Linked DNA regions of Granulicella sibirica. The protein of the gene in region 1 binds, or shares a complex with, the protein of each later gene. Links are inferred from orthologs where the notes say so. Each region holds a gene or a part of one and is shown in the gene's direction. Other genes may lie near its edges. The genes, in order: accD, GRAN_RS12725 and accB.

What was found.
Region 2: the proteins of accD (region 1) and GRAN_RS12725 are in contact, whole or in part, in a solved structure (PDB 8UXZ), measured with the Escherichia coli proteins. The link is inferred for Granulicella sibirica from one-to-one orthologs.
Region 3: the proteins of accD (region 1) and accB are in contact, whole or in part, in a solved structure (PDB 8UXZ), measured with the Escherichia coli proteins. The link is inferred for Granulicella sibirica from one-to-one orthologs.

Annotation. Positions count from the first base shown.
Region 1 is NZ_RDSM01000001.1:1,899,723-1,909,200, forward strand. The notes cover bases 2,537-5,355. They hold accD (acetyl-CoA carboxylase, carboxyltransferase subunit beta), read left to right. Parts: upstream 2,537-3,432; coding sequence 3,433-4,278; downstream 4,279-5,355. Other genes in these bases: GRAN_RS07935 (23S rRNA (pseudouridine(1915)-N(3))-methyltransferase RlmH), read left to right, coding at 2,618-3,073; GRAN_RS07940 (hypothetical protein), read right to left, coding at 3,079-3,315; GRAN_RS07950 (M20/M25/M40 family metallo-hydrolase), read right to left, coding at 4,346-5,355. Outside these bases: GRAN_RS07930 (TonB-dependent receptor), read right to left, coding at 1-2,355; more of GRAN_RS07950, read right to left, coding at 5,356-6,121; GRAN_RS07955 (hypothetical protein), read right to left, coding at 6,199-6,528; GRAN_RS07960 (hypothetical protein), read left to right, coding at 6,563-7,321; Holliday junction branch migration protein RuvA, read right to left, coding at 7,325-7,930; GRAN_RS07970 (DUF1059 domain-containing protein), read right to left, coding at 7,988-8,173; GRAN_RS07975 (PspA/IM30 family protein), read right to left, coding at 8,256-8,918; GRAN_RS07980 (hypothetical protein), read right to left, coding at 9,094-9,321; GRAN_RS07985 (flotillin family protein), read right to left, coding at 9,457-9,478.
Region 2 is NZ_RDSM01000002.1:409,061-418,535, forward strand. What follows is about bases 3,273-6,088. They hold GRAN_RS12725 (acetyl-CoA carboxylase carboxyltransferase subunit alpha), read left to right. Parts: upstream 3,273-4,161; coding sequence 4,162-5,016; downstream 5,017-6,088. Other genes in these bases: GRAN_RS26185 (MarR family transcriptional regulator), read right to left, coding at 3,382-3,846; GRAN_RS12730 (CPBP family glutamic-type intramembrane protease), read left to right, coding at 5,098-6,088. Outside these bases: dnaE (DNA polymerase III subunit alpha), read left to right, coding at 1-2,037; GRAN_RS12705 (nuclear transport factor 2 family protein), read left to right, coding at 2,086-2,433; GRAN_RS12710 (hypothetical protein), read left to right, coding at 2,448-2,717; GRAN_RS12715 (hypothetical protein), read right to left, coding at 2,874-3,200; more of GRAN_RS12730, read left to right, coding at 6,089-6,168; GRAN_RS12735 (hypothetical protein), read left to right, coding at 6,295-7,518; GRAN_RS12740 (Rcat domain-containing protein), read left to right, coding at 7,680-7,859; GRAN_RS12745 (dimethylarginine dimethylaminohydrolase family protein), read left to right, coding at 8,139-8,957; pyrF (orotidine-5'-phosphate decarboxylase), read right to left, coding at 9,032-9,475. UniProt on the Escherichia coli protein: Component of the acetyl coenzyme A carboxylase (ACC) complex. First, biotin carboxylase catalyzes the carboxylation of biotin on its carrier protein (BCCP) and then the CO(2) group is transferred by the carboxyltransferase to acetyl-CoA to form malonyl-CoA.
Region 3 is NZ_RDSM01000002.1:250,094-259,533, forward strand. What follows is about bases 6,592-9,372. They hold accB (acetyl-CoA carboxylase biotin carboxyl carrier protein), read left to right. Parts: upstream 6,592-7,611; coding sequence 7,612-8,133; downstream 8,134-9,372. Other genes in these bases: GRAN_RS11970 (M24 family metallopeptidase), read left to right, coding at 6,592-7,581; accC (acetyl-CoA carboxylase biotin carboxylase subunit), read left to right, coding at 8,229-9,372. Outside these bases: GRAN_RS11940 (ABC transporter permease), read right to left, coding at 1-1,542; GRAN_RS11945 (hypothetical protein), read left to right, coding at 1,806-2,093; gpmI (2,3-bisphosphoglycerate-independent phosphoglycerate mutase), read left to right, coding at 2,207-3,826; GRAN_RS11955 (MBL fold metallo-hydrolase), read left to right, coding at 3,977-4,981; GRAN_RS11960 (helix-turn-helix domain-containing protein), read left to right, coding at 5,057-5,317; GRAN_RS11965 (metallophosphoesterase), read right to left, coding at 5,488-6,402; more of GRAN_RS11970, read left to right, coding at 6,469-6,591; more of accC, read left to right, coding at 9,373-9,440. UniProt on the Escherichia coli protein: This protein is a component of the acetyl coenzyme A carboxylase complex; first, biotin carboxylase catalyzes the carboxylation of the carrier protein and then the transcarboxylase transfers the carboxyl group to form malonyl-CoA.

The DNA of each region.
Region 1 (9,478 bases):
CTCTTGCGAGATCTTGATGGTGCTGTTGTGGATGTAGTCCGCACGAAGGATCGCGCCCTTGGCGATCTCATGCTGGATGCCGAAGTTCCACTGCTGCGAGTAAGGGGTTTTGTAGTTGGGGGCGTAGATGCCGGCGGCATCGAGCGTCTGCCCGATATAGGCGCCGTTTGCCGAGGTAGCGTTTGCAGCGCTGTTCTGCTGGTAGAGCTGCTGAAGGGCGATTGCATACGGAGCGGCTGAGGCAACTGAACCGGAGCAGATCGATGCGATGGAGCGAGTGACCCCGCCGACCGTCGCGCTGTTTACTACGGTTCCGTCGGGCTGCACGAAGTTTCCCGACGCGCAGATCGATTTGTCGTTGAAGAAGGCGCCTTGCTTGATGACGCCGGTGCGGGCGTTGGTGGTGTTGTTGAATACGTCTCCCTCGAAGAAGATGCCGTAAGCGCCGGTGAGCACGGTCTTGTGGTTACCCGGGGCGTACGCGAAGCCAATTTGAGGAGCGAAGTTTCCGTAGGGCTGGTGGACGTGACTCTGGGTGAAGCTGGGGTTATAGGCCGAGAAGAGTGGCGTACTGCCAGTGCAGGGAAGAAGGCTGGGATCCAACGTACTGCTGATATCCGAGCAGTTGGGGGTGGCAAGGTCCTGGTTGGCGCGACCGGTGTCGACGCTCCAGCGGACGCCGGCGTTGAGGGTAAAATTCGACGTGAGCTTGATGGTGTCACTGATGTAAGCGCCTTCACGCCAGTCGCCCACTCCACCACCGATGAGCCCGAAGCCCGAGTGCTCGGTGAAGAATCCCAAGCCGTTTCCAAGTACGATCGAGCTGGCATGGTAGCCGTTGATGGCATCGGTCGGATCGCCAATGGCGGTTCCGGAGGTCTCGCGGATGCGCGGCGCGAGTCCGAAGAAGGCCGCGAAGCCGCCACCCTGGATACGGTTGAGGCTGTAGCCATACTTGAAGCTTTGACGGCCCTTAGTCCAGCTTCCGTCATAACGGAACTGCTTGTCGGACTGGAAGGTGCCTTGTGGGGCGAGGTCGTTCGGCCCGGTGTAAAGGTTCTGAACGACGTTCTCGAACGTGATTCCAGGCAGAAGGTTGAAGATACCACCGCTCGCGTCGGAGATCAGGTTGTGGAACTTCTCATAGGAGCCGCGGAAGGAGTGGGTAAAGCGACCGGTCTGGAAGTCGGCACCACCGGCGATGCCCGGGGTATTGTCACGATTCGCATAGCGCTGGAAGCCGTCGCCGAAGGCGCTGGCGACCGAGTTTACGTTGTAGTTGCCACGTACGAAGTAGTGACCGCCGAGGGGACCGTTATAGTCCAAGCGGACAACCGAATAGGTTTCCTTGTAGGGAGTGGTAAGGGATAGGCCCTGATACTGCGGAAACTGGGATCCGATCGAGATCGGCGTGGCGCTGTCCTGCTTGATGCGTTCGATGTTGCCGAAGAAGAAGAGCTTGTCCTTGAAGATGGGGCCGCCGGCACTTCCACCAAACTGGTTGCGCTGGAAGGGGGCCTTCTGGCCCTGAACATCCGCGAACACGGCGCGGTAATCCTGGAAGTTGTAGAAGGCCTGGCCGTGGATGCGGTTGGTTCCGCTCTGGCTGGCGACGAGAACCTGCCCGGTCGAAGTGATATCGCCCGAGACGTCCTGCGTCGAGCGGTTGAGCTGGAACTCGGAGATGGAACCCTGCGAGACGTTGAAGATGGTCGTGCCGACGGTTTCGTCCGTGATGTCCTGACCATCGAGGAGGATACGGGTGGTACGTCCAGAGACGCCGCCGACCGAGATAGCGGAATAGCCGGCCTTGGTGGGATCGAAGCTCTCACCCGACTGGAGGATGACGCCCGGCTCGATTTGCGCGATGTCGAGGAAGTTGCGTCCATTGATCGGCAGGTGCTGAATCTGCTCGTTGGTGAGGACGTCGGAGACTCCTGCCTGCTCGGTGTTCACCTGAAGCTCGCCGGCGGTGACCTCGATGGTCTCGCTCGACTGTCCGACGGACAGCTTGAAGTTACCGCTGGTCGCCGTACCGGTACGAACCACGGTGGTGACGACGAGCTTCTGGAAGCCAGGCGTGCTGACGGAGACTTCATAGGTGCCAGGGTTCAGCGGTCCGATGCTGTAAAAGCCCGCCGAGTCGGTGGTGATAGACCGGGTGAACCCGGTATCGATACCGCGAATATCGATGGACGCTTTGCTAAGAACCGCATTGCTGGGGTCGGTGATCGTACCCTGGATCGATCCGCCGTTCGTCGATACCGCCTGGGCGAAGCTTATCGGCGCTGCTGGCCCGAAGCTGACGCCAAAACTCATTGCTGCCGCTAAGGCCAGAGGAAAGAACTTCTTCATCCTATGTTTCTCCGTGTGAGCACCGGCGCTCGTGATGCGGTGCTTCGGTTATGTTTCCGGTAGGCCCGCGTATGGTAACCCCGAAAAGTTTGTGGATTGTCTGTAGTTGGACTTGCAACTTTCGTGCCATTCTCCAAACTGTCACAAACGGCTTGTTTTCAGGTTTATTGCAGCCACGCGATGCGTCGGATATGAATTTCTGTAGAAAAACGGGAAAAGTGACTTTAGTGCTACGTTTGTATGGATTTTGGCGGAGACGGAGATGATGGAGATCGTTCAGAGCTGGATTGCGCCACGCACCACGGAACGGGCGGCGGCGGGGGGCGATCTGATCGCGGATTATCACCAGCGGAGCGCGCGCTATTGCCCGTGCGAGCGGGAGTCGTTTTTGGATGAGGGGGCGTTCTGGGGCTGGGTGGAGAAGCAGGGCGGCCGGGGAAGGACGTTTATCGTGCTGCTGGATTCGCGGGGGAAACAGATGTCGTCGGAGGCCTTTGCCGAGAGGCTTGGGCGGCTTCGGGATGACGGGGTGAGGCGGCTGGTGCTGGCGATCGGGCCGGCGGACGGGTGGACAGCGGCTTCGCGGGAGAGGGCGGATCTACTGCTGTCGTTTGGGCTGATGACGCTTCCGCATCAATTAGCGCGGGTGGTTCTGGCGGAACAGGTGTACCGGGCGCTCACGATCCTGGCGGGGCATCCCTATCATTGTGGGCATTAGGCGAATCAGTCTGCCGCCGGTTTGCGGCCCTTGTTGTGGCGGACGGTGTGCTCTTCCACACATTTGTCGGAGACGAAGACAGGGTTTGGGCACTTTCCGGCGGCGGCGCGGGTGAAGGACCGATAGAGCTTGGAGACGTCGACGCGGCCGTTGTGCAGTTCGCGGTCCATGGCCGCGTGCATGGCGGAGATGAGTTCCTCGCGGAGTTCGTTGAAGACTTTGTCTATATAGATGTAGGGCACGAGTTCTCCGCGTCCTCAAGGAAGGAACGCTCTGCCTAAGCCTACCAGTGAGGTGATCGGGCGCGGGAGGCGGCGCGCCGGTACAATGGTTGGAGCTTTGCGGAAGGCAATGAAGCAATGACCTGGTTCAAACGAGAAGATCACGAGATCATCAACGACTCCGAGAAGACGGTACGGACGGAGGGTCTCTGGATCAAGTGCGACAACTGCCGGAAGATCCTGTGGAAGGCCGATTTAGAAGCGAACCTTCAGGTCTGCATGTACTGTGGGAAGCACTTCCGGATCGACGCGCGGAGCCGGATCGAGATCCTGATGGAACCGGGTTTTGAACTGGTTGACCTGGAGCTGAAGTCGACGGACCCCCTGAACTTCTGCGATCTGAAGCCTTACAAGAGAAGGCTGGCGGAGGCGCAGGAGAAAACCGGGTTAAATGATGCGATCGTGAATGCAATCGGGCAGATTGGCTCCCACGACGTTGTGATGAGCGTGATGGAGTATGGGTTCATCGGCGGAAGCATGGGAGCGGTCGTTGGGGAGACGATTGCCCGGGCTATCGATCGGTCGCTGGCGACGTCGAATCCGCTGATCATCGTTGCAGCCTCAGGCGGAGCGAGGATGATGGAGGGGATCGCGTCGCTGATGCAGTTGGCGAAGATCTCGAGCGGGCTTGCCCGGCTGGATGACGCGAAGATTCCCTATATCTCGGTGATGACGGATCCGACTACCGGTGGCGTTACAGCGAGTTTTGCGATGCTTGGGGATTTGAATATCGCGGAACCGGGTGCGCTGATTGGGTTTGCGGGGCCGCGGGTGATCGAGCAGACGATCCGGCAGAAGCTCCCGGAGGGGTTCCAGCGGTCGGAGTTTCTGCTGCAGCATGGGTTTCTGGATGCAATCGTGCCGCGCAAAGAGATGAAGGGGTACCTCGCGCAGGCGCTGGACTGGATGGCTCCGAAGGCTTAGGCATGATTTAGGGCGCAAAAGGAGGCGAGAGCTTATGCTCCCGCCTCCTTTTGTTTGTAACGGATTGCTAGTGGGTGGTATCCGCAGGGCCGGTGGCGTTTGGGTAGATCCCTTCGATGGGCGCGGAGAGCTGCTTCTCGTTTTCGGGATGCGGAAAGGGCTTGCGGGGCATCATGGCTTCGCGTTCGGAGGTGTTGTAGAGGAAGATGGCTTCGACGACGGCTGCCTCCTCAAGATCGGTGGCGTGGAGACGGTCGACGGTATCCATGTTGGAGTGGTGGGTGCGGGTAGCGTAGTCCATCGGATCCTGGATGAACTGGAAGCCGGGGAGGCCGACGGCGTCGAAGGCGAGGTGATCGGTGCCGCCGGTGTCGCGCGTGGTGATCGTGGAGACCCCGAGGTCGGCGAGCGGGGCGATCCACTGCTTGAAGATGGGCGCGATGGCGAAGTTGCCCTGGGTGTAGACGCCGCGGACCATGCCTGTGCCGTTATCGAGATTGTAGTAGGCATCGAGAGTCTCCCACTCTTTTGTCGTCTTGAGCGGGCCGTGGTTGCGGCTCATGAAAGAGGGTGTTCCTGCCGGATCGGGGGTCCTGGAGGGCTCGAAGTCACCGAAGTGAGTCTTCACATAGCCCAGGGAGCCGTAGAGGCCCTGCTCTTCACCGGACCAGAGAGCGATGCGGATGGTCCGGCGGGGCTTGATGCCGAGCGTCTTGAGGATGCGGACGGCCTCCATCGCTACGACGGAGCCGGCTCCATTATCAGTAGCGCCGGTGCCGGAGATCCAGCTATCGAGATGGCCGCCGACCATGACGACCTCATCCTTCAGCTTGGGATCGGTACCGGGGATCTCGGCCACGGTATTGAAGCCGTGCTCGTGGTCACCGGTGGTCTTGGTCTCGATGTTGAGCTCGAGGGTGACTGGAACCTTGTTCTGGAGGAGACGGCCGAGGCGGTTGTACTGCTCGACGACCATGACGGCGTTGGGGATGGTGACGGCGTTCTCGCGGGTCTGGGCCCCACGGATGAGGTTGGCGCCGTTGTCGTCGAAGATGATGCCGGTTCCGCCGCCGCTTGAACCATCGCGGGAGGGAGTGATGATGGCCACGACACCTTCATCGACCATGAGCTTGAGGGCCTTTGTGCGTAGGGCGGCGAGGCGGAGACGTTCTGCGATGGGATAGGCTCCGGCACGCGAAGCCTGGGGGCCCTCCATCTCCTTGAGCTGCTCGGGGGTATAGCGGGTGAAGAGCGGATCGGTAATGTCGGGCGTGGCGCGCATGGCGCCGAGAAGAACGATTTTGCCGGAGAGCTTGCCCTTGAACTTGTCGAGCGAGGCTTCGTCCTGAAGCTCGACGTAGACGGCGTCGGCGGTGATTGGACCCTTGGTGGGCGGCGACCATGGGGCGGCCTGGGCCCAGAGCGGTTCGGGATCGGGCGAGACCATACGGACCCAGGTGTTGATCTGCTGCCAGCCCATGCCGAACTCGCCCCAGTCTTCAAGGTGCGCGTTTTCGAGGCCGATCTTAGTCAAGGTGTCGCGGGTCCAGGCGTTGGCCTTGGCCATATTCGGCGAGCCGGTGAGGCGCGGACCGATGCCGTCATTAAGAGCTCCGGCGAATTCCATTACGTGCGAGTGGCGGAGGCCTTCTTCGCGTATGCGCTGGTACATGGTGAGGTCGAGGCTTTCCTGCGCGGGCTGCGGGCCGTAGGCGCTTTCAGCCTTCTTTTCGGCCTTGGCGTCGAGCGACTTTTTCTGGGCGGGGAGAAGCGTGGGGAGGGTGAGGCAGGCGAGCGTGGCGAAGCAGATGCTCCGATGCACGGCGGAGCGGGCGATGGACATTTCGGGTCGAGCCTCCAGGCAGATGTCGTGGAGGCTTGAGGATAACAAAAGAACGTGGGGTGAATATCCGGTTTGAATCAGGCGCGTCGAAGCTGGCGGCGTGCCCAGAGGGTTCCCAGGTAAGCGTAGGCGATGAAGAGAACGACGACGCCGATGGGGAGGCCGAAGCGCTTGTAGGCGAAGGAGTAGTCGATCGCGTGGCTGCCTGCGGTGTTGTACACAAGAAGCGAGATGATGCCGACGAAGGTCGCGGCGAAGAAGGCGGCGAAGCCTGTTGCGGTTGCCATGAGGAGGCTGGTGAACCAGCCGAGATCGCCGACGGGAACACCGAAGAAGTATCCCTGGCCGGAGAGACGGGGTGTGGGAGAAGCGGGTCGGGTTTGCTTGCTCGTCTGAGTCGGGGTCATAGGGCTACCTTCTTCTACAGATAGAATACCGCTCATGGCAGAGGGTTTGGACAACGGGTTGGTGCGCGCGATCGACGTGGCGCGGGATGTGATTTTGCGGCACGCGCCGAATGGCGTGGCTTTTGGTGTGTACGGCGATTCGGGGCTCTCCGACCAGGAGCTCGAGAGGCTTGTTCAGGCAGTGCCGCTTGAAGTCGCCGGGAAGCTGGGGTTGAAACAATACTTTTTCGTGCCGCTTGCGATGAATGCCGGGCGGAGGGGTGGGGATGCCGAGACGATGATCGCGCCCACCTATACGACTGAGCTTGCGGATGATGCGATCTGCCATCGGAATGTGAAGCTTGGGCCTTCGGTGGATGGGGTTTTTCTCTCGACACGGCTGCTTGGGGACAAGTTTGCCATTGCTTTCGAGCTTTTTATCAACGTGGGACATGGGTTTGTTGAGGTTGCGGGGGTTCCGGCGGCGTTTGCGGAGCTTTGCTGGTCTCAGGCATTGGCGGATGTAAGGGGCGAGACTAGCCAGGATTCGTGGGAGAGCCGGGGGCTTGCGCTCGCCGAAAAAGGCAAGGTGGACGAGAAGGCCAAGGGCGAGTACATCGAGGCGGCGTTCTCGGATGGGCTCGCGATTTACCTGCTTTCGCTTTCTGTCGACTTCGACTATTCGGAACTGCGGGAGAGAGAGTACCCGCTGCTTGCGCCGCAGGCTCTGGCGGAGCGGCTGCGGCTTGTGGCGAAGCTGTTTCCTCCGAATCCTGGGTATGAGTTCGCGATCAAATATCGGCGGCGGGCGTAAGCCTCAGCGAATGCTGGACATGGCTGCGCGGAAGAGAGACTCGAAGTCGGCGGCGGATTCGGGGTGGCGGGCGATGGCACCTTCGATGGCCTTCTGGGCGGCGGGGCGCGGGTAGCCTAGGTTGACCAATGCCGAGAGGGCGTCTTCGGCGGCGGGGCCGTAGTGGGTCGTGGTGGTGGTTTGTGGAGTGGCGGAGGGGTAGGCAAGGTCGTCCAGTTTATCTTTCAGCTCCAGGACGACTCTTTCGGCAGTTTTCTTGCCGATTCCGGGGATTTTTGTAAGGGTTGCGTGATCGGAGCCTCGGATGGCGTTGACGAGGCGTTCGGGGGCTATGCCGCTCAGGACCGTAATTGCCAGCTTCGGGCCTATGCCTGTGATCGTCAAGAGCTTCTCGAAGAGGCGTTTTTCGTGCAGTTCGGCGAAGCCGAAGAGGGCTAGCTGATCCTCGGCCACCCTGGTGTAGATGTGGAGAGCTATCTCGCTCCCCTCGTTGGGGATTGAGGTAAAAGTCGTGACGGAGATGGCCACTTCGTAACCTACGCCGGCGCATTCGACGATTGCCTGGTTGGGGGATTTGGTGAGAAGGCGGCCGCGCAGGTGGGCAATCATGCGTCTTAGTGTACGTTTTGGTTCGGCAGGATGTGGGCCATTGTGCGGTAAACGTGGTTAGCCGTTGCGACGAATGGCTTCGAGGACGTGCTCGACGGCCTGGTCCTTGAAGTGGGTCAGGTTGTGGACCTCGGCCGCGTGCTTCTCGATGACGGGGAGCATCTCGTCTTCGGAGTTTCCTTCGAGCTGCCAATTGCAGTCGTAGCCTACGTCCTTGCAGTGGAAGTGCTTCTTCGCGGCCATGGATCACCTCTTTGCGGGTGAGATGCCGGGTGGGGCGAACGTCTCCGCGATGATGTTGATGGGCCGGTAATGTGGGCTGGCGCTATTGGAGTAGGCGGTTCTGGTTTCGGTTTTTCAGGTCCTGGAGGAGGGCTTCGACCTTGTCTTCGCGCTCCATGTTCTGGAACTGGTCTTCGAGGGTGGGCTCGGTGAGGAGGGCGTTGTGGGCGGCGTTGGTGGATTCGGTCTGGGTGATGGTGGTGCGGAGGCGGTTGAGGGTGGTGGTGGGGTCTTGAGCGCCTGACGGGGTAGCCTTCTGGATGGCGCGGGCGCGGCGGGCGCGGGCGATCAGGAGGTCGGTCTCGGTGCGGGTCTCGGCTAGTTTTTGCTGGAGGCGGTTGTAGGCGGCGCGGAGGTTTTCGGTCTCGGTGGTTTGATCCTCCAACTGCTGGGTGAAGCCCTCGGCTAGCTGCTGGCTGGCGAGGGAACGCTCGAGGGCGGCACGGGCGAGGTCGTCCTGCTGGCGGGTGACGGCAAGCTCGGCCTTGTGATGCCACTCCTGGGCAGAGGCTTCGTGGTCTTTGCGCTTCTTCTGGAGGAGGTGCTGGTCGGCGATGGCGATGGCTACCTGGGTCTTCACCTGAAGGAGCTGGTTTTCCATGTCCAGGACTAACTGGCGGGCCAGTTTTTCGGGGTCCTCGGCGCGCTCAATGAGGTCGTTGATGTTGGCGCGGAGGAGGGTGGCTACGCGTTCGAGGAGGGCCATGATGGTTCCTTTCGGGGCTTCCGGGGCTGACGCCCTTTGGCTTGGCTGATGGTGATGGCACGGATGAGGCCGTGCCAATAAGCAGGACAGTTGGACGGTGGTGCATTACTGCAACGACAACAGAAGACGCAGATTCTCTTCGGGAATGACAACCAGAAAGGCAACGGCAACGGCTTTAGAAGCGGCGGTCGAATAGGCGCTCTAGGGCTACGAGGGCGAGGATGGTCATGAGGCCTCCGCCGAAGCGGGGGCGGCCGTAGCCTCCGCAGTTGTTGTAGCCGTAGCCGTTTCCATAGCCCCAGTGGCGGCGGTGGTGATGGTGGTGTCCGAAGACGATGCGGCGGACGACGTGGACGATGAAGAAGATTATGAGGGCGGGGGCGATGAGCAGGAGGGTGATCATGGGTCGTTTCCTTTGGAACGATCGGATGAAGGTGGTGGGTTTGCCTTGGACGTTGTTGCCGGTTCTCCCACCTTCGGCACGATGGAACCGTGCCTAAGGTGGGGCACCCCGGTGTAGATGGGCGAGGGGCCCGGGTTAGTTGGGCTTGATTTCGCTG
Region 2 (9,475 bases), on another replicon or contig:
CGGGTAAAGGAAGTGATCGACGCGGCGCTGCGGCTTGAGGGACTGGTGCGTGGGGCGGGCGTGCATGCGGCAGGTGTCGTGATTGCTCCGCAGCCTTTGACGGAGCTTGTGCCTGTTACGCGGACGAAGGACGAGGCTGTTGTTACGGCGTATGACATGAAGGCCGTCGAGAAGATGGGTCTGCTCAAGATGGACTTTCTTGGGCTTACCACGCTGACTGTTATTGATGATTGTTTGAAGCTGATCAAGAGCAATCGTGGGCTGGATGTGGATCTGGCTACGATCGATCTGGATGATGCGAAGACGTATGAGCAGGTGTTTCACCGGGCGCTGACATCGGGTGTGTTTCAGTTTGAATCGGGTGGGATGCGGGATGTACTGCGGCGCTATAAGCCGACTACGGTTGAGGATCTGACGGCGTTGAATGCCCTGTATCGTCCGGGGCCGATCCAGGGCGGTATGATCGATGACTTCATCGAACGCAAGTGGGGACGCAGGGCTGTCGAGTATCTACTGCCGGATCTTGAGTTGCTGCTGAAGGAGACGCTGGGCGTCATCGTGTATCAGGAACAGGTGATGCAGATCTCGAACGTGCTCGCTGGGTATTCGCTTGGTGAGGCCGATCTGCTGCGGCGCGCGATGGGTAAGAAAGACCCGGCTGAGATGGACAAGCAGAGGAATCGCTTCATGTCCGGTGCCGCGGAGAAGAAGCACCCGAAGGACATGGCGGGGAAAATCTTCGATCTGATGGCGCAGTTCGCGGGGTATGGATTTAATAAGTCACACTCTGCGGCTTATGCTTTACTGGCATATCACACGGCTTGGTTGAAGACGCATTTTCCGGTGGAGTTCATGGCTGCGTTGCTGACGAGTGAAACGTCGAAGCCGGAGAATGTAGTGAAGTATATCCAGGAGTGCCGCGAGATGAATATCTCGGTGACTCCGCCGAACGTGCAGGTTTCGTCCACGGCGTTTACTCCTGTTGGCGATACGATTTTGTTCGGGTTGGCGGCGATCAAGAACGTTGGGCATAACGCAATTCAGTCGGTGATCGAGGTAAGGGCAGGTTTGCAGGCGGAGGGTAAGTCGGGGTTCACGAGCCTTTGGGAGTTCTGCGAGAAGGTCGATCTTAGGCTGCTGAACAAGCGGGTGCTGGAGTCGCTGATCAAGGCTGGAGCGATGGACTCCTTTGGCCGTCGAGCGCAGGTGATGGCGGCTCTCGATAAGGCGATGGAGCAGGCGCAGAAGGCCCAGAAGGATGCGGCTGCGGGGCAGCATGGCTTGTTTGGGATCTTCGATGATCTGCCTGTTGCCGGTGCGACGAAGGCGCAGGAGTTGCCCCCGGCAGCGGAGTGGGATGAGCATACGCGTCTGCAGAACGAGAAGGATGTTCTCGGCTTCTTCGTTTCGGGTCACCCAATGGATAAGTATCGGGAGAAGTTACGCAATATGAAAGTTGTCGATACCGCGACGGCGTGTGAGATGAAGCCGGAGCCGCAGGTGTTTCGGCGGGGTGGTGGAAACGACACGCAGAACGAGATCGCCATTGCTGGTGTGATCACCGGGCTTAAGGTGGCGAAGTCGAAGCGGTCGGGCGAGATGTACGCGCAGGCTTGCCTCGAAGATACAGTTGGGAAGATCGAGTTGATTGCGTTTCCGCAGTCGTACGAGAAGCTGGCGGAGAAACTGAAGATCGACGTGCCGGTGGTGGTGCGTGGTGTACTGCGGGGGGAAGAGGACTCGGCTCCGAAGCTGGCGGTGTCGAGTATCCAGGCGCTCGAGGATGTGAAGCTGAAGCTGCCGGAGTCTTTGCGAATCAAGATTCCGCTGCACGCGAAGGATGAGTCAATGCTGGATAAGCTGCATGCTATCTTCGTTGGAGCCCCAGGCAGGGGACGGCTTCTGCTGGACCTGGAAGAGCCGGGTGAGTTCTGCGCAGTGCTTGAGCCGCAGGATTGTATGGTATCGGCGGACCGGTTGTTTATCGATCGGGTGGAGGAACTTGTTGGCGCTGGCGGCGTGCGGGTGATCGACTAAGGAGGCGAGGCGATTCTGCTGCGGAGTTCAGAGGTTAAGGAAAAGGTCGTGAATACTCTCCGCGCGCTCGAAGAAGAGCTCTTCGAGCCTGCTGTCCGGAGGAACATAACGCGGCTTTCGGAGGTGCTCGCCGATGGATTCCGTGAGTTCGGGAGTTCGGGGCGTGTCTTCAGCAAAGCACAGATTATGTCGGAGCTGCAGCACGAATTGGAACGACGAATCTCGCTCTCGGAGTTTCGTGTGAAAGCAATTTCCAAGGACGCGGTGCTTGTGACTTACCGCGCGACTCGCGTTCAGGAGGGCCTGGCGGATGTTCACTCGCTTCGCTCGTCGATCTGGATGAAGCGCGAAGGGCGGTGGGAGATTGTCTTTCATCAAGGAACAGTCGTTCCCTAGCCAGGAACCTTCTCATGGATTTCGTGCGGGCAGTGAGCGTTCTTTATGCCTTCCTCATGGAGCGTGTTGCATCTTCATGGTGTCGTCCTTTCGGCGCACGAGGCTTTGGCCCGATGAAGATTGTCCATACAGAGATGGAACTGCGCGCGAGCGGAACAGAGCGGCTTCGCCGCGCGGCCGACGGTGCGAGACTGCATGCGCTGGCCCGGAGACTACGGCTCGCCGTTTATGTGGTGGTGCTTGTTGCCGCGGCGCTGCTCGTCGATTCTCTCTTGCTGAAGTAAAGCAGAGTTGTCAGTCAACATACGGAACGCGGTGGCAATCGAACTCTTGCACACCTTCAGACCAACAGCGGCTCCAGAACTTCGCGCCGCTGCACCAAGCTAGTTGCCGTGTTCCTGGCTGATACTTATGGCGGGACAGTCCTTTTCATAGACTTTTCAACTTCCGGGAGTGTTGCCGCCATGAAACTGTCCGAAGTGCCGAGCGGAAAAGAGACTGATCAACATCACTCCTGCTGCCACAGCGAGGACGTTGCTCGTCGATCGCACATCAAAGCTCCCGACCCTCAGTACGAGCACGTAACCGATGACCGCGTTGAACAATCCCCATAGAGCGTTGATGGTTGAGGATGAGAGTCCCTCTCCTGGCGGTTTTGCGAACGGGCTCTGGAACGGCTGTCCCATGGTGCCGCTCACAAAATGCGGGACGGCGTTTGCGAAGAAAATCCCACCGAAGAAGTACGAGACAAAATGAAGCCAGTTCACTTGATTAGAGTTCCTTTCGCTTATAGATCAGTAGCCGCGCAACGATGACAATGCGGAAAGAACTCGATGACAATCTCCCCAAGGTAACCACGGGTCCACGAAACCCCTTTTTATGGCCGACGGTTATGATTGGCAACCGGCACTTCTTCGATGCGGAGGCAGTCCACCGGCAGGCATAGCTTCACGAAAGCGGCTTATCGTCGGTGATTCGGTTGAGGAGACCGAGGGCTGCCGACAGCTTCTGCCTCTCCAGGGCTGAGAGCTTCTCGAGAATTGCGGTGGTGAGCCAATCCTGCTTTGCGGCGCGGCTTTCCCGAAGTAACTTTTCGCACTTCTTACTGAGCGACATCAGGGTCTGGCGACCATCTTTCGGGTCGGAGGAACTGCTTACCAAGCCTGCATTCTGCAGGGGGGTAACGATGGAGCTCATCGATTGGGGTCGCATTCCCTCGGCGCGGGCCAGACCTGACACTGTCACAGCGCCCTCCTTTTCAAGGCGAAGCAGGACCGAGATCTGAGATGGCGTTAGATCATCTCGCCCGCCCTGCTCGCGCATCCGACGTTTCAGTTTGCCCAGTGTGGTCCGAATCTCCGTCGCTAGATCAGACGCGAACTGGGATTCCGGGACTAGAGCCACCTTTCTCATATGGCGAGCGTACCATTTATACAGCTAATCTGTGCAGGTAAACTGTATTATTCGGATCAGGTCTCGCGTCATGAGAACCCTCTTTGGGCTCTCCCTCCTACTGATTCGCAGGTCTCCTTTGCAGCCACCGGCGGACGCGGTCCACACAAGGCTCAATAAGAGTTTGGGATCAGGCTCTTCGTTCCCGGGGCACCTCAATAAGCCATTTGTTTGGCCTTGTTTCGGCAAGTTGCGAGGGCAAGCACATTTTCGCGTGCCCTGACGGGCGAATATCAGGCTCGCGCTGACATACAATCAAAACGGTAGAGACCAACGATGGCAGAACACGAAGCGACACGCGTAACGCACACTCCCCCTGCCGCACCGGTTCCCGAGGCGTGGATTCGGACGGAGCTCGCACGGGACCCGCAACGCCCCTATCCCATGGACTTCATCGAAGCACTGTTCACCGACCTGAGCGAGCTCCACGGCGATCGTGCCTTTGGCGACGATCCGGCGATGATGTGCGGCATGGCGCGTTTTCACGGGGAAGCTGTGATGGTGATCGGCAACCTGAAGGGCCGCACGCTCAAGGAGCGGGTGAGCCGGAAGTTCGGGAGTCCAGAACCGGAAGGCTATCGCAAGGCGCTGCGCGCAATGAAGATCGCGGAGAAGTTTGGGCGGCCCATCTTTACCTTTCTTGATCTCGCGGGAGCATACCCGGGGATTGGAGCAGAGGAGCGCGGCCAAGGAGAGGCGATCGCACGGAATTTGATCGAGATGTCACGTTTGCGAGTTCCTACGATCGCCACGATCACGGGAGAAGGCGGATCGGGCGGGGCTCTTGCGCTTGCGGTGGCAGACCGTGTGCTGATGCTTGAAAATGCAATCTACTCGGTGATCTCGCCCGAGGGTTGCGCGTCGATCATGTGGAAGGATTCGAGCAAGAAGCAGCAGGCGGCTGCGGCGCTGAAGTACACGTCGTTTGATGTGAAGCGACTGGGATGTGTGGACGACGTGGTTCCCGAGCCGACGGGAGGAACGCAGAAGGACTTTCCGGCGGCCATGGGCATGCTCGACACGAGGCTTATGGCGCATTTGGACGAGATCCGCTCGATGCCTGTGAATCTGTTGCTGGAACAGCGTTACGAGAAGTTCAGAAAGATAGCTCAGTTTTATACGTCTTCCTAGAATGAGGGCGGTTCGCCCGTCCTCGTCTTGTGAATGTTGCATGCCGTGAACGGGCGTTCGGCGTCCCGGAGACTTCCTTCTTTGTCGTTGTTTATTACTCCAGATATCGCGTCGTCCCGCCTGCGTCGTCTACCGCAACTGCTTCTCTTTGCCGGGTTCGCAGCGTGGTATTACGGGTCGGACGCGCTCGCGTCACGAGCCGCGAATGGGTTCTCGGTCCGCTTCCGGCTTGGCCTCGGTGAACCCCTGCTGGAAGTGATCTTCCACCTGTTCCTGCTCGTCCTCGGCTTTGTAGCGCTCGAGACGATTGCTCGGCAGGCCGTGCCGCTTGGTGTCTTGATCGCGCTCCCCGTGCGGCTCACCTCGTATCGGGAGTGGGCGATCGGAGCAGCCGTAGCATGGGCCACAGTCATAGTGGCTCTGCTTCCGCTGATTCTTTCCGCGCGCTTGCATGCGCAGATCGAGTGGACGGGCCGCAGTCTGATCGCGACGATCCTGACGCTCGGCATGCTTTGGGTGGCCTCTCTCGCCCATGAGATCACCTTCCGGGGATACCCGTTCCGCTGCCTGATCGGAGCGGTCGGGGCAACGCCCGCCGTCATCCTCATGATGCTCGGCTCAGGATTCGCGGTCTGGCGCAACCCATACGCCCCACGAGCAGGGGTTCTCGCGGCGATGCTTATGACCCTCCTGCTTTCGCTCGGCTGGCTAAGGACGCGCGGCATCTGGCTTCCGTGGGGACTGCACTTTGCCCTGACGGCAAGCCTTGGCGTGCTGTTCGGTCTGCCGATCGCTGGCGTCTCGGACCTCGCTTCGATGGTTCGGGGAAGCACCCTTGGCCCCGACTGGCTTACAGGTGGAGATTTCGGGCCGAGTGCCGCGCTCTTTTCGCTCGTGGTCATGATCGGAGCGATCGTGGTTCTCGTCAGGGCGACCCGCGACTTTGCATGGGAGTACACTCACGCGCCGATCGTGGCCGGAGGATACGAAGTGGTCGTTGCCCCTCCAGCGGCCCATACCGCGATGGAACAGGCGACGGTGAAGAAAGCTCCGGCGCTCGTGCAGATCCTTCCATCTGCGCCTCAGGGCATCTCGGCTCCCAGGCCCGACACTCCGGCACCTCCTCCACCGATGCCGGATCGTCTGCACTGAAACCGTTTCGGGTCGAGTTGTCATCAGATCGTCAAATCCCGACAAAGGTCCTTGTCAAAAGGGTAGAAAAAGCGCAGCATTTCTTCACCGGTTCGATTTAGGTACTTTGTACAAGAGGTCTCGGCCATGTGGGTTCCCAGGGTTCTTCTTCTGGCGGCTGTTTTCTCCATTCCTGCTTTTGGGCATTCACAGGTGTTCGTGGTTGGGGAGAAGACCGCGACGGATGATCTTCCGACCGACTTCACTCCCACCGATCTTGCGCTTCCATCGGAGAGGTTGAGCGAGCGCGGGCGCAGGGGCCTAGTACGGGATCTCAATGCGGAGCAAGGGTTTGCCCATCGGGCACTTCCGCTCGGTAAAGGGCTGACGCTCATGGCGAACGGCCCGCTGCAGCAGACGACGGCCGAGTACAAGAAGATGATCTACACCAAGGGTGAATCGGTCGCGCCGGGCGATCGGGTCGTGATCACCGCGCTCGAGATCAAAGGCGATCGGCTCATCATTGATCTCAATGGCGGCCCGTATGCGAAGCATCGCTTCCTGAGCCATATCCAGTTTAACGACAACAACGTTGCGCAGAATCAGCAGCAGGCGACGGGTTCGCGTGTGACGCTTGCATTCGAGGGCGGCATTCCGGAGATCACGGCACCCGAGGTGAAGGCTCTGCTCTCGCCCGTGATCGATTTCGGGGTGAAGTCGAGCGTGCAGGCCTATGCGGACACTCTTCCGAGTCCGGTCAAGAAAGCCATCGCGCAGCACGACGTGCTGGTTGGCATGGATCACCGTATGGTGCTGGCCGCCCTGGGCGCTCCAGAGAGCAAGGTCCGTGAGCATAGCGGGGATGATCCGTCGCAGGCTCGATACGAGGAGTGGATCTACGGCGAGGTGCCGAAGACGATCAAGTTTGTGCGGTTTACCGGAGACCGTGTCACCCAGGTGAAGATCGCGGCGATGGGAAAGCCGATCGAGATTCACGACAAGGACGAGATGTCGGGGTTCCAGCCGCCGGACGCGACGCATGAGGTCGTGATGGCGGATGCACAGCCTGGCGAGGAACGGGCGCACATCCACCAGGCTCCGCCTACGCTCCGGAAAGAAGGCGAGGCTGCTCCGGCGAACGCGCAGGGTAAAGTGCAGTTCCCGGATGAGAAACCGCAGCCGATCCCTGCCACACCGCGTGGAGATTCGGGGGAGATGGGGTCAGCTCCGATGGGTTCGTCCGCACCGACCCCGATGGGCTCCGCTCCCATGGGTCCGACGCAGGTTGGTCCTGGCTCAGCCGCTCCTACTCCGGTCGGGCGTGGTGGCACAGCATCCGAACCGCAGTTGCTTGGGCAGGTTACGCCGTAGGTCCGGAGCTCTGAGGCCTCTGCTGGTGTAAACTAGGTGTTGCGTGACCGCAAGCCCTCGAGCTTCGCTAGCCGGGCTGCTTCGTGCGCATTCGCTTTGCATGCGGAAGTCGCATGGCAGGCGCAAAACGGACACAGATTTGATTCAGGGAGAGTTACACGATGGCGAAGATTGCCAAGACCGGCGACCGTAAAAAGGTTATGGATACCAACAAGAGCACGGATTGTCCGAAGTGCTCCAAGCCCACACGTATTGTCAAGCGCGTCAAGGATCGTGAACGCAGCATTCCGGGTGGTGTGTATATTTCGTGCTCGGCGTGCGACTTCTTCGAGAAGCTCTAAGCGTTTTAGTTCGAGACGTTTAGTGATTGGATGAGGCCCGGTGACGGGCCTTTTCTGCGTTTGCGCCATGCCACAAAGGTGGACGGTACCTCGGAACGGGACATCGATGAAAATCTATCCAAACGACTTGACGATCGTGTCTTCGGGTGGGCAGACTCCATATCGAAGGCAGGTACCCGTTTTATGCTTAGCAGCACAATCAAGCTTCAGACACTCGTTGAAAAAACAGCTTCAAACGAATTCACTCCCTCTCCCAGCTTTACCCGTCCGACGTACTTGATGTGTCCTCCCCAGTGGTACGACGTCGACTACGTGATTAATCCATGGATGGCCGGAAATCTACACCGTCCCTCGCGGGATACGGCGTTTCACCAGTGGAAGAGTCTCTACCAGAGCCTGCAGACGGTTGCGGATGTGAGGCTTTTACAGGCTCGTCAAGGTGCCCCAGACATGGTATTCGTCGCGCATACTGCGGTTGTTCAGCACGGCATCGCGGCCGTTTCGAGCTTTGCGCATCGGGAGCGGCAGGCGGAGGAGAAGCACCTGCGGGAGTGGATGCGTGCGCATGGGTTCCTCGTCTGGGAGACTCCGAGAGAGACGGCGTTCGAGGGAGAGGGGGATGTTTTGTTTGATGATCAGGGACGACGGCTCTGGGCTGGTCATGGATCGCGGACGTGCCTGCAGAGCCATCGGCATGTGGCGGATGCGTGGCATGCTCCTGTGACCTCATTGCATCTTGTCGATCCGCGGTTCTACCACCTCGATACCTGCTTCGCTCCGCTCTCCGGCGGGTTTCTGCTTTACTTTCCGGCTGCGTTCGATGCTCCTTCGCTGGCAAGGATCGAGGAGGCTTATCCAGCGGAGAAGAGGATCGCGGTCAGTGAGGCAGAGGCGATTCAATTCGGGTGCAATGTCCTAAACGTTGGACGGTCAATCTTCATGGGGTCGGTGAAGTCGAATCTCGCGCAACGCCTTGGAATGTCTGGATTTGAAGTCACCGAGCTTACCTTGTCGGAGTTCGTCCGGGGCGGAGCTTCAGCGAAGTCACTTGCGCTTCGTTTGAGTGATACCGGGGTTACGCATTCGATCGCTGCATGATCGAGGGGGCGCCCCACTCCCCCTATGCAGCATTCGATTTCTTTTATTCGTCTTGACGGGTTTTCTAGGGTTGCTCAGACCGAGGCGATCTCGGCGAGGATAACGCGGGCAGTCTCGGCCGGGTTCTGAGACTGGGTAATGGGGCGGCCTACGACGAGCATTGAGGCTCCGCTTTGGATGGCTTCGGCGGGGGTGGCTATGCGTCGCTGGTCGCCGGTCGGGGAACCCGTAGGGCGGATTCCCGGGACGACGAGGTAAGGTATTGCGCCGAGAGTCTGACGGATAGGGGCGACCTCCTCGGCTGAGCAGACGAGGCCATCAACGCCGCAGGCGGTGGCGAGATGAGCGAGGCGGAGGACCTGGGTGGCGGGGGTGTCGTGGATGCCGATGCCGGTGAGCTGGGAGGTGTCCATGCTGGTGAGGACGGTGACGGCGAGGAGGCGGGGGCTGTTGACGTTTTCTGCGGCTGCCTCGGCGGCGGCGCGGAGCATGGCTTCGCCACCGGCGGCGTGGACGGT
Region 3 (9,440 bases), on another replicon or contig:
GCCGAGGAATTGGACTGCCGTCTCCCAGCCGTTGGCGGGCGGGGTGGCGTTGGTGGAGATGGCGGTCATGGTGACGCCGGGGACTTCGGAGATCTTCTTCTGGAGCTGGTTGAAGTAGGTGGAGCGGGCTTCCCAGGTGGGGTAGGTGTTTTCGTGGACAGGGATGCCGACGGACATGACGTTGTGCGGGTCGTAGCCGAGTGGGGCGTGCATGATCTTGAGGAAGCCCTGGATGGAGGCTCCGGCTCCCGCGAGCAAGAGAAGAGTGAGCGCGATCTGGGTGGCGATGAGGGCGTTGTTGGTGGCTTTGCCGGAGAGGCTTCCGGCTACCTTGCGAGAGCCGGACTGGATGATCTCGCCGATGTTGGGGCGAGAGAGCTGAAGGGCGGGCCAGAGTCCGAAGAGCACGCCGGTGAGGAGAGCGAGGACGACGCTGAAGGCAAGGACGGGGATGTCGAGGCGGATGGCGGCTTCGTGGGGGAAGGAGTATTCGGGGAGTTGCTTGATGATGAAGGCGAGCGAACGGTAGGCGAGGAGGATGCCGAGGGCGGCTCCGGTGGCGGAGAGGAGTACCGCTTCGGTGAGCATCTGGCGGATGAGCCGGCCACGGGTGGCTCCGATGGCGACGCGCAGGGCAAGTTCGTGCCGGCGGCCGGCGCCGCGCGCGAGCAGGAGGATGGAGACATTTCCACAGCCGATGGCGAGGAGGAGCACGACGGCGCTGAAGAGGAGATAAAGGGTTCCGCCGAGGTTTTGGACGGTGTCCTCGTTGAGGCCGTAGAGGCGGAACTTGTAATGGCCGCCGGTGGGGAAGTGCTTGGGGGTTTCTTTCTGGAACTGCTCGATGAGGGGAGCGATGGCCTCGGTGCCGGCCTTCAGAGAGATGCCGGGTTTGAGACGGATGCCGACGTAATGCTCGGCGACCTGGTCCTGCGTGATCTTGAGGGGAAGGTAGACGTCGCCGTCATCCCAGGTGAAACGCGGGTTTGCGACGCCGACGATGGTGTAGTTCTTGCGGACGAGCTGAAGAGTGTGGCCGACGACGGTAGGGTCGGAGTTGAAGTGGCGCTGCCAGAACTTGTAACCGAGGACAACGACGGGCTGTGGATCCTGGCCGTCGATGGCGTCGGCGGGGATAAGGCCTCGGCCGTAGAGGGCGGGGACGCCGAGGAAGTTGAAGGCGTTCGAGGAGAGGAAGCTGCCGTTGACGTCTTCGGGGAGGTCGTGGCCGGTGACGGTGAGACTCCAGTTGTCGGTGATGAAGGCGTCTTCGACGGCGGGGGATTTGCGGAGCTGTTGCCACTGCGGGAAGGAGAGGTTGGCGCCGCGGTTGTCGGTTGGGCTCTGCTCGAGGCGGAGGTGGGCCATGCGCTCGGGTTTGGCATAGGGGTAGGGGTCGACGAGGATGGCGTGGACGACCGAGAAGACGGCGGTCGTGGCCCCGATGCCGAGCGCAAGGGAGAAGATGGCGGTGAGGGCGAAGCCGGGGCTCTTGAGGAGCTGACGGATGGAGAAGCGGAGGTCCTGGAAGATGCTCTTCATGTGGGTGCCCCTGGAATCGCTGATCGTAGCAATAACGTACGGATGCACGTGCGTCGCCGTTGCGAGTGCCTGGTTTCTTCTTTGTTTTCGCAATCGATGCGATCGACGGTGGCCGGAAGTGAGATGGGCTGACCGCGAATGGACAGCGGATCTCTGATTCCAGGGAATTTTGGGCAGAGAGATCGCAACGAATCGGAGGCGGCAAGCACCATCCTGTATCCGATCTCCAAGGCGGATACCTGATAGAAGAAATGAGGTTTGCTATGAATGAAGGACGTTTCATCATTATCGGTAACATTGGCAGCGATGCCGGGTACTGGGTTTTCGACGGTCACACGTTCCGGCATGTTGGCGGCTGGCCTCCGTTCGAGCAGGCGGAGTTCAAGGAGGCTCTGACGATCCTGGGCGCGGCGAGCCGGTTGAAGACGACGGGGCTGTCGGAGAGGATTGCCGAGACGGTCTCGGGGTTTGTGAGGCGGCAACTGGAGACGCATGTTACGGCGAACCAGGTCGACACCGGGCTCCCTGTCGTTGTGGTGATGTCGGCCTAGATGCATGGCGCGTGAGGGCGAGGACAGCTCGTTGTGAGCATCGCCCTGGCGCGGCGTTTCCCCGGAATGGTGGGCTCCGTGTGCAAGAATCATCTTGGAAAGATGCAAGGATGATGATGCCGAAGAAGCCGATTGTTCTGACGATTCTGGATGGGTGGGGGTACCGGGCGGAGACGCACGGGAATGCGATTGCAATGGCGCGGAAGCCGGTGTACGACGGGCTGCTGCGGGATTATCCGAACACGCTGCTCAGGGCGAGTGAGCACTTCGTGGGCCTGCCGGATGGGCAGATGGGGAACTCCGAGGTGGGGCACCTGAACCTTGGGGCGGGACGCATCGTTCGCATGGACATGACGCGGATCGATACGGCCATCATGACGGGGGAGTTCTTCGACGATCCGACGCTGGTACGGGCGTATGAGCTTGCCGGTCAAAAGGGCAGGGCGCTGCACCTGATCGGGCTGCTGTCGGATGGCGGCGTGCATTCGCACCAGAGGCATCTGTATGCGCTGCTGCGGATGGCGGCGAAGCACAAGTTGAGCGAGGTTTACGTCCATGCGTTTATGGATGGGCGGGACACCATGCCCACGAGTGGGGTGGGTTATCTGGAGGAGTTGACGCAGAAGTTTGCGGAGTATGGGGCGGGGCGGCTGGCTTCGGCTTCGGGGCGGTACTTCGCGATGGATCGGGACCTGCGGTGGGAGAAGGAGAAGCAGGCGTTCGATGCGATGGTGACGGGTAAGCCGGAAGGTGGGGTTTACCAGGATGCGATTGCGCGGGTGCGGGAGTGTTATTCGAACGGGGTGACGGATGAGTTTGTGCCTCCGTTTACATGTGTGGGCGGGGATGGGAAGCCGGTTGGGCTGATCGAGAATGAGGATGTTGTTGTCTGCTTCAACTACCGGGCTGACCGGGTAAGGCAGGTGACGCGGGTGTTGACGCGGCGGTCTGGGCTGACCGCGGATCCGGTGGGGAGCCAGGGGCTTGGGCTGCCGAAGGGGGCGGAACTGGATGAGGCTATTCCGCTGAACACGGTTCCGGTGGGGCTGCATTACGTCTGCATGACGCAGTATGACAAGAACTTCAAGCTGCCGGTGGTGATTCCGGCGGAGTCGATGGATAACCTGCTGGCGAACCTGATGGCGCAGGCGAATCTGCGGAACCTGCGGGTGGCGGAGACGGAAAAATACGCGCACGTGACGTACTTCTTCAACGGCGGGATCGAGAAGCCGTTTGCGGGGGAGGATCGGGAGCTTGTGCCGTCACAGAAGGTGGCGACGTATGACCTGGCTCCGGAGATGTCGGCGGCTGGGATCGCGGATGCGGTGATCAAGGCAGTGAACGATACGGCGTTCGACGTGGTGATCGTGAACTTTGCCAACGCGGACATGGTGGGGCACTCGGGGATGATGGAGCCTACGGTAAAGGCGGTTGAGACTGTCGATACGCAGTTGGGGCGGATCTATCAGGCGGTGAAGCAGCATGGGGGGGCGTTACTGGTGACGGCGGATCATGGGAATGCGGAGATGCTGATCGATCCTGTGAGCGGGGGGCCGCATACGGCGCATACGACGAATCCGGTGCCGTTTTTGCTGGTTACGGATGAGGGGCGGAAGGTTTCGGTGCGGGATGGGGGGAGTCTGCGGGATATTTCGCCGACTATGCTCTCTCTGCTTGGGTTGCAGAGGCCGGATCAGATGACGGGTGGGGATTTGCGGGTGGTGGCGGGGTAACGGAAGACAGCCGCAGATTCCCTTCGGGAATGACAACCAGAGAGGCAAGAGCGGATGCAGGTCCTTCGACTTCGCTGCGCTTCGCTCAGGATGACAGGTTTGTGATTGGGGAGTTTTGAGGCTTTCGCGAGGGAAGGGCATCTGAACGGCATGGGGTTTTTGCAGCGAGCGAAGAAGGTGGGTCGGAAGTTTGAAAATCCGGTCCCGACGCAACTGGGTGGGTTTCGGTTGATGGTGAAGCTGCTTCCGCTGTACTACGCGAACCGGGAGCAGAAGACTCCAGCAGAGCCAGTGGGGCCGTTTCGGACGGATGCTTCGGCATACGACATGCTTCCGGCGAGTGGACTGCGGGTGACGTGGTTCGGGCATAGCGCTTCGCTGGTCGAGATCGACGGTGTGCGGGTGCTGATCGATCCGGTTTGGGACGAGCGGGCGGCGCCGGTGCAATGGTTCGGGCCGAAGAGGTTTTTTCCGCCGACGCTGCCGCTGGAGAGGCTGCCCCGGATCGATGTCGTCCTGATCTCGCACGATCACTATGACCATCTTGGCAAGGGAACGATCCGGCGATTGGCACGGCTTCTGCCTGGCGTGCAGTGGGTGACGTCGAAAGGCGTGAGCGCTAGCCTGAGGAAGTTCGGCGTGGCGGCGAGTTGTATCACGGAGCTTGATTGGACGGAGAGTGTCGCGGTTGGAGAGTTCTCCGTCACGTCAGTGCCCTCGCGGCACTTTTCCGGAAGGGGAATGACGAACCGGAACGAGACGCTTTGGGGATCGTTCGTGCTCAAGGGACCGAAGCACACGGTGTACTACGGAGCTGACTCGGGGTGGTGGGACGGTTTTGAGGAGATTGGGAAGGCGTATGGGCCGTTCGACCTCACGATGCTCGAGATCGGGGCGTACCACCCGCTGTGGGGGGATATCCATCTTGGTCCGGATAACGCGGTGAAGGCGTTCGAGGCTCTGGGCGGCAAGGGGCTGTTTATGCCGATCCACTGGGGGCTGTTCGACCTGGCGCTTCATGGTTGGAGGCAGCCAATGACGCGGCTGCTGGAACTGGTGTCAGAGCTGGGAACGATGGTCTGGTCGCCCGAGCCGGGGCGTCCGACGGAGGTCGTTGCCGGGACCACGGTCCAGGCGGATTGGTGGCGCGGGTAGATTTGGCTTGTGTGCCTGTGCAAAACGGGGTACAACGGGGTGACTGAGTGACTGAATTCACCCTAGGGGGCTTCGATGGCAGGGACGGTACAGATGATGGTCCGCGAGGTAATGGATATCCGGCAGGCTTCGGAATATCTTGGGATCAGCGGGGATACGCTGTATCGCTATGCTTCGGAAGGGTTTATCCCGGCATTCAAGCTTGGGAACCGGTGGCGATTCAAGAAGAGCCTGCTGGATAGCTGGATGGTGGAGAAGAGCGGGAAGCGGGCCGAGGTGGAAGCTCCGACGCCGGTGGCCGTGGTGGAGAAGAAACCGGTGCGGCGGGCCCGGTAGAGCAAAGCGAAGGCAGACGCAGATTCCCTTCGGGGATGACAACCAAGAAGACAACGACAAGAGCAAAGGCTGCTGTCTGGCTACCTGCGTTCCAACTTTCCCGCGATGGTACCGCGCGGGAAAGATGGGGCACCCTTGGGTTCGTGGCAGTCGAAAGGCCCAGGTTGACGCTATGTGGCTCTCTGCAGTGTGAAGACCGTCAGCTCCGGGCGGCAGTTGAATCGGAACGGGACACCTACCGAGCCTACCCCCCGATTGACGTAAAGCTGCGTGTTGCCGAACTGGTAGTGACCCATCACGTACTTGCGGCCCATGGGCGGCAACGCGAGGGGACCGAGGAATGGGACGCGGACCTGGCCGCCGTGGGAGTGGCCGGAGAGCATATAGTCCACGAGGTGCCCGTTGGGGTAGACGACGAGGTCGTCGGCGAAGTCGGGCGCGTGGGCCATGAGGATGACAGGGCCATCGGGCTTGGGCGGGATGGCGAGATCCAGGTTGGGATGACTGGTCGAGGGGTCCAAGACCCCGCCGATCCAGAGGCGCTGTCCGTCGCGCTCAATGGGTACATAGCGATTGTTCAGCACGGCCAGATCATGGTCGTGGAGGACGCGCGTGATGAACGAGGCTCCGACGGTGCAATCGTGGTTGCCGAGGATGCCGAGGCGCTGCGGGCATTGGATGGCACTGAGTTCCTGGGCGCATGCGTAGATGGCGTGCTCGGGAACGATGCGCGGGGGGCCGTGGGTGATGAAGTCGCCGGTGATCAGAACGAGGTTGGGGGCGAGGGCGTTGATCTCGGCGATGATCCGGCGGAGGTAGAAGGGCTCCGTGTACTCCTCGTAGTGGATGTCGGAGAGCTGGACGATGCGGAAGTTCTGAAACGCGTCGGGGAGATTGCGGATGACCATCGGGAGGTGGGTGATCTCGAGGTCGTGCCGGACGTACTCGCCGGAGTAAAGGGCAAGGGCCGCTGCGGAGAAGCCGGTGACCTGAAGGAAGCGGCGGCGAGTGAGGTGGTTGGTTGGGCCTGCCGTGCTGCGGGGCGCCGGGGTTGGCGACAGGCGATAGGGGGCGGCGGGAGGCATGGTTCATTTTAGCGGGTGGGCGGTTACGGCTAGGTGGGATCGCGGCGTGTCGCTAGAATGACATGGATGAATTACAAGCGAAGGCAGAGGTTGGCGGTTCGGCGGGTGGGCACGGATATTGAGGCTTTGTTGATCACGCACCTGCCGGATGTGCGGTATCTGTGCGGGTTTACCGGATCGAACGCGGCGCTTGTGCTCGCTGGCGCGAAGGCTGTGCTGTTTACCGACGGGCGCTATACGGGGCAGGCGAAGGCCGAGGCTGTCGGGACGAAGGTCGTGATTGCGGCGAAGAATGCGGTGATTGCCGCCATCGAGTGGTTGGAAGCGGCCGGGTTGGGACGGTGCGGGTTCGATGAGACGCAGACGACGGTGGCGGCGCTTGGGCGGATGCGTGGCGCGCTTTCGAAGTCGGTGAAGGCGAAGGCGCGGCGGGAGATGTTCGTGGAGGTTGGGCCTGTGGTGGCCAGGATCCGCGAGGTGAAGGATGAGGACGAGATTGCGATCATCCGGCGGGCGGCGGCGCTTGGATGCGAGCTGTTTGAGCACATGCTTGGGTTCATCGATGGTGGGATGACCGAACTCGCGGTCGCGGCGGAGCTGGAGTATCGGGCTCGTCTGCGCGGGGCGGAGGCGATGAGCTTCGAGACGATCGTGGCGAGCGGGGGGCGGTCGGCGCTACCGCATGGGCGGGCTTCGGGGGCGAAGATTCCACGGCGCGGCTTTGTGACGATGGATTTCGGCGTGGTGGTGGACGGCTACATGTCCGACATGACGCGGACGGTGCATATCGGGCGGGCGAACGTGGCTCGGAAGGGCGTTCCGGGGGAGCGGGACGTGTATGATTCCGTTCTGGAAGCGCAGGAGGCGGCGGTTGCGGCGGTCGCGCCGGGCGTGACTGCGGGCGAGGTCGATGAGGCGGCTCGGAGTGTGTTGCGGAGGGTGGGGTTGGATGGGTATTTCAGCCACTCGACGGGGCATGGGGTTGGGCTGGAGATTCATGAAGGGCCACGGCTTGCGGCGAAGCAGACCCAGGTGCTTGCAGCTGGGATGGTCATTACAATAGAACCTGGCGTTTATGTGCCGGAAGCTTTTGGTGTGCGGATCGAAGATATGGTCCTGGTGACGGCTGCGGGTGGAGAGGTATTGACCCCGAGCACGAAGGCCTGGATCGAGCTGTAACGGAATTGCGCTACTCGCGCGGGAGAGATGATGGACGGAAACAATCTGGATGAGTTGCGGGAGCTGATCGAGTTCCTGAAGGCGAATGAGATCGCCGAGTTTGATATGGAGCGGGCGGACCTGAAGGTTCGGATCAAGTTTGCGGGAGAGGCCCCTGCGGCACCCGCGGTTTCGGCTTTGGATATGGCGCAGTTGAGCCGGCTAATGGCTTCGGCAGGGGCTGCGGCTCCGGTGGCTGGTGCTGCTCCGGTTGCGGCTGCGGTTGCTCCGGCTCCAGCGGTGGAGGCTCCTGCTGCTTCGGTCGAGGAGAAGGTGCACGAGGTGAAGTCGCCGATCGTCGGGACGTTCTATGATTCGCCCTCGCCGGGTGCTCCTGCCTTTGTGAAGGTCGGGGACATCGTGGAAGTGGGGCAGGTGCTGTGCATCGTGGAAGCGATGAAGCTGATGAACGAGATTGAGTCGGATGTCGCGGGCGAAGTGGTGAAGAGGATCGCCTCGAGCGGACAGCCGGTGGAGTATGGGCAGGCTTTGTTTGCGATCAAGGCCAGCTAAGAGCAAATGCAGATTCCCTTCGGGAATGACAACCAGAAAAACAAAAGCAATGGCGGGCGCGTTGCGGGAACGGTACTTAGAAGGCTTCGGTAGGCATGTTTCGTAAGGTATTGATTGCAAATCGCGGGGAGATTGCGCTGCGGGTGATCTCGGCTTGTAAAGAGATGGGGATCCGCACCGTTGCTGTGTATAGCGAGGCGGATCGGAATTCGCTGCACGTGCGGTTTGCGGATGAGGCGATCTGCATCGGGCCGAACCGGAGTGCGGATAGCTATCTGAATGTTCCAGCGGTGATTTCGGCGGCGGAGATCACGGATGTGGATGCGATTCATCCGGGGTATGGGCTGCTGAGTGAAAATGCGAACTTTGCCGAAGTTTGCCGGGCTTCGAATATCAAGTTCATCGGGCCTCCTCCGGAAGTCACTCGGATGATGGGTGAGAAGTCGACCGCGCGGCAGACGATGAAGAAGGCCAAGGTGCCGATTCTGCCGGGATCGGACGGCGTGATCGCGGACGAGAACGAGGCGCTGGAGTGGGCGAAGTCGGTTGGGTATCCGGTGATCCTGAAGGCGGTTGCGGGTGGCGGCGGACGCGGGATGCGGATCTGCCGGAGCGCGGCGGAACTGCCTTCGATGTACCAGCAGGCGACGACCGAGGCTGCGAACGCGTTCGGCAACGGCGATATGTACATGGAGAAGTTCATCGAGAAGCCGCGGCATATTGAGTTCCAGGTGCTGGCCGATGAGCACGGCAACGTGATGTCTCTGGGCGAACGGGAGTGCTCGATCCAGAGGCGGCACCAGAAGCTGATTGAAGAGGCTCCGAGCCTCGCGATTACGCCGAAAGTTCGCGAAGAGCTGGGCAAGGTCATCAAGAAGTCGCTCGAGAATATCGGCTATTGGAATGCGGGCACGATCGAGTTTCTGATGGATGAGGACGGCAAGATCTACTTCATCGAGATGAACACCCGTATCCAGGTAGAGCACTGCGTTACGGAGATGGTGACCGGGATCGACCTGGTGAAGGCGCAGTTGCGCATTGCGGCGGGGGAGAAGCTTTCGTCGATCATCACGTCGCCGGTGGAGATTCGTGGGCATGCGATCGAGTGCCGCATCAATGCCGAGCATCCGGAGAAGTTCACGCCGTCCGCCGGGCGGATCACGGCTTATAACGTTCCGGGCGGAAACGGCGTTCGCGTGGATACGGCGCAGTATGCGGAGGGCGTGGTGCCCCCTTACTACGACTCGCTGATCGCGAAGCTGATCTGCCATGGCAAGGATCGCGAGGAGGCCATGAACAAGATGCAG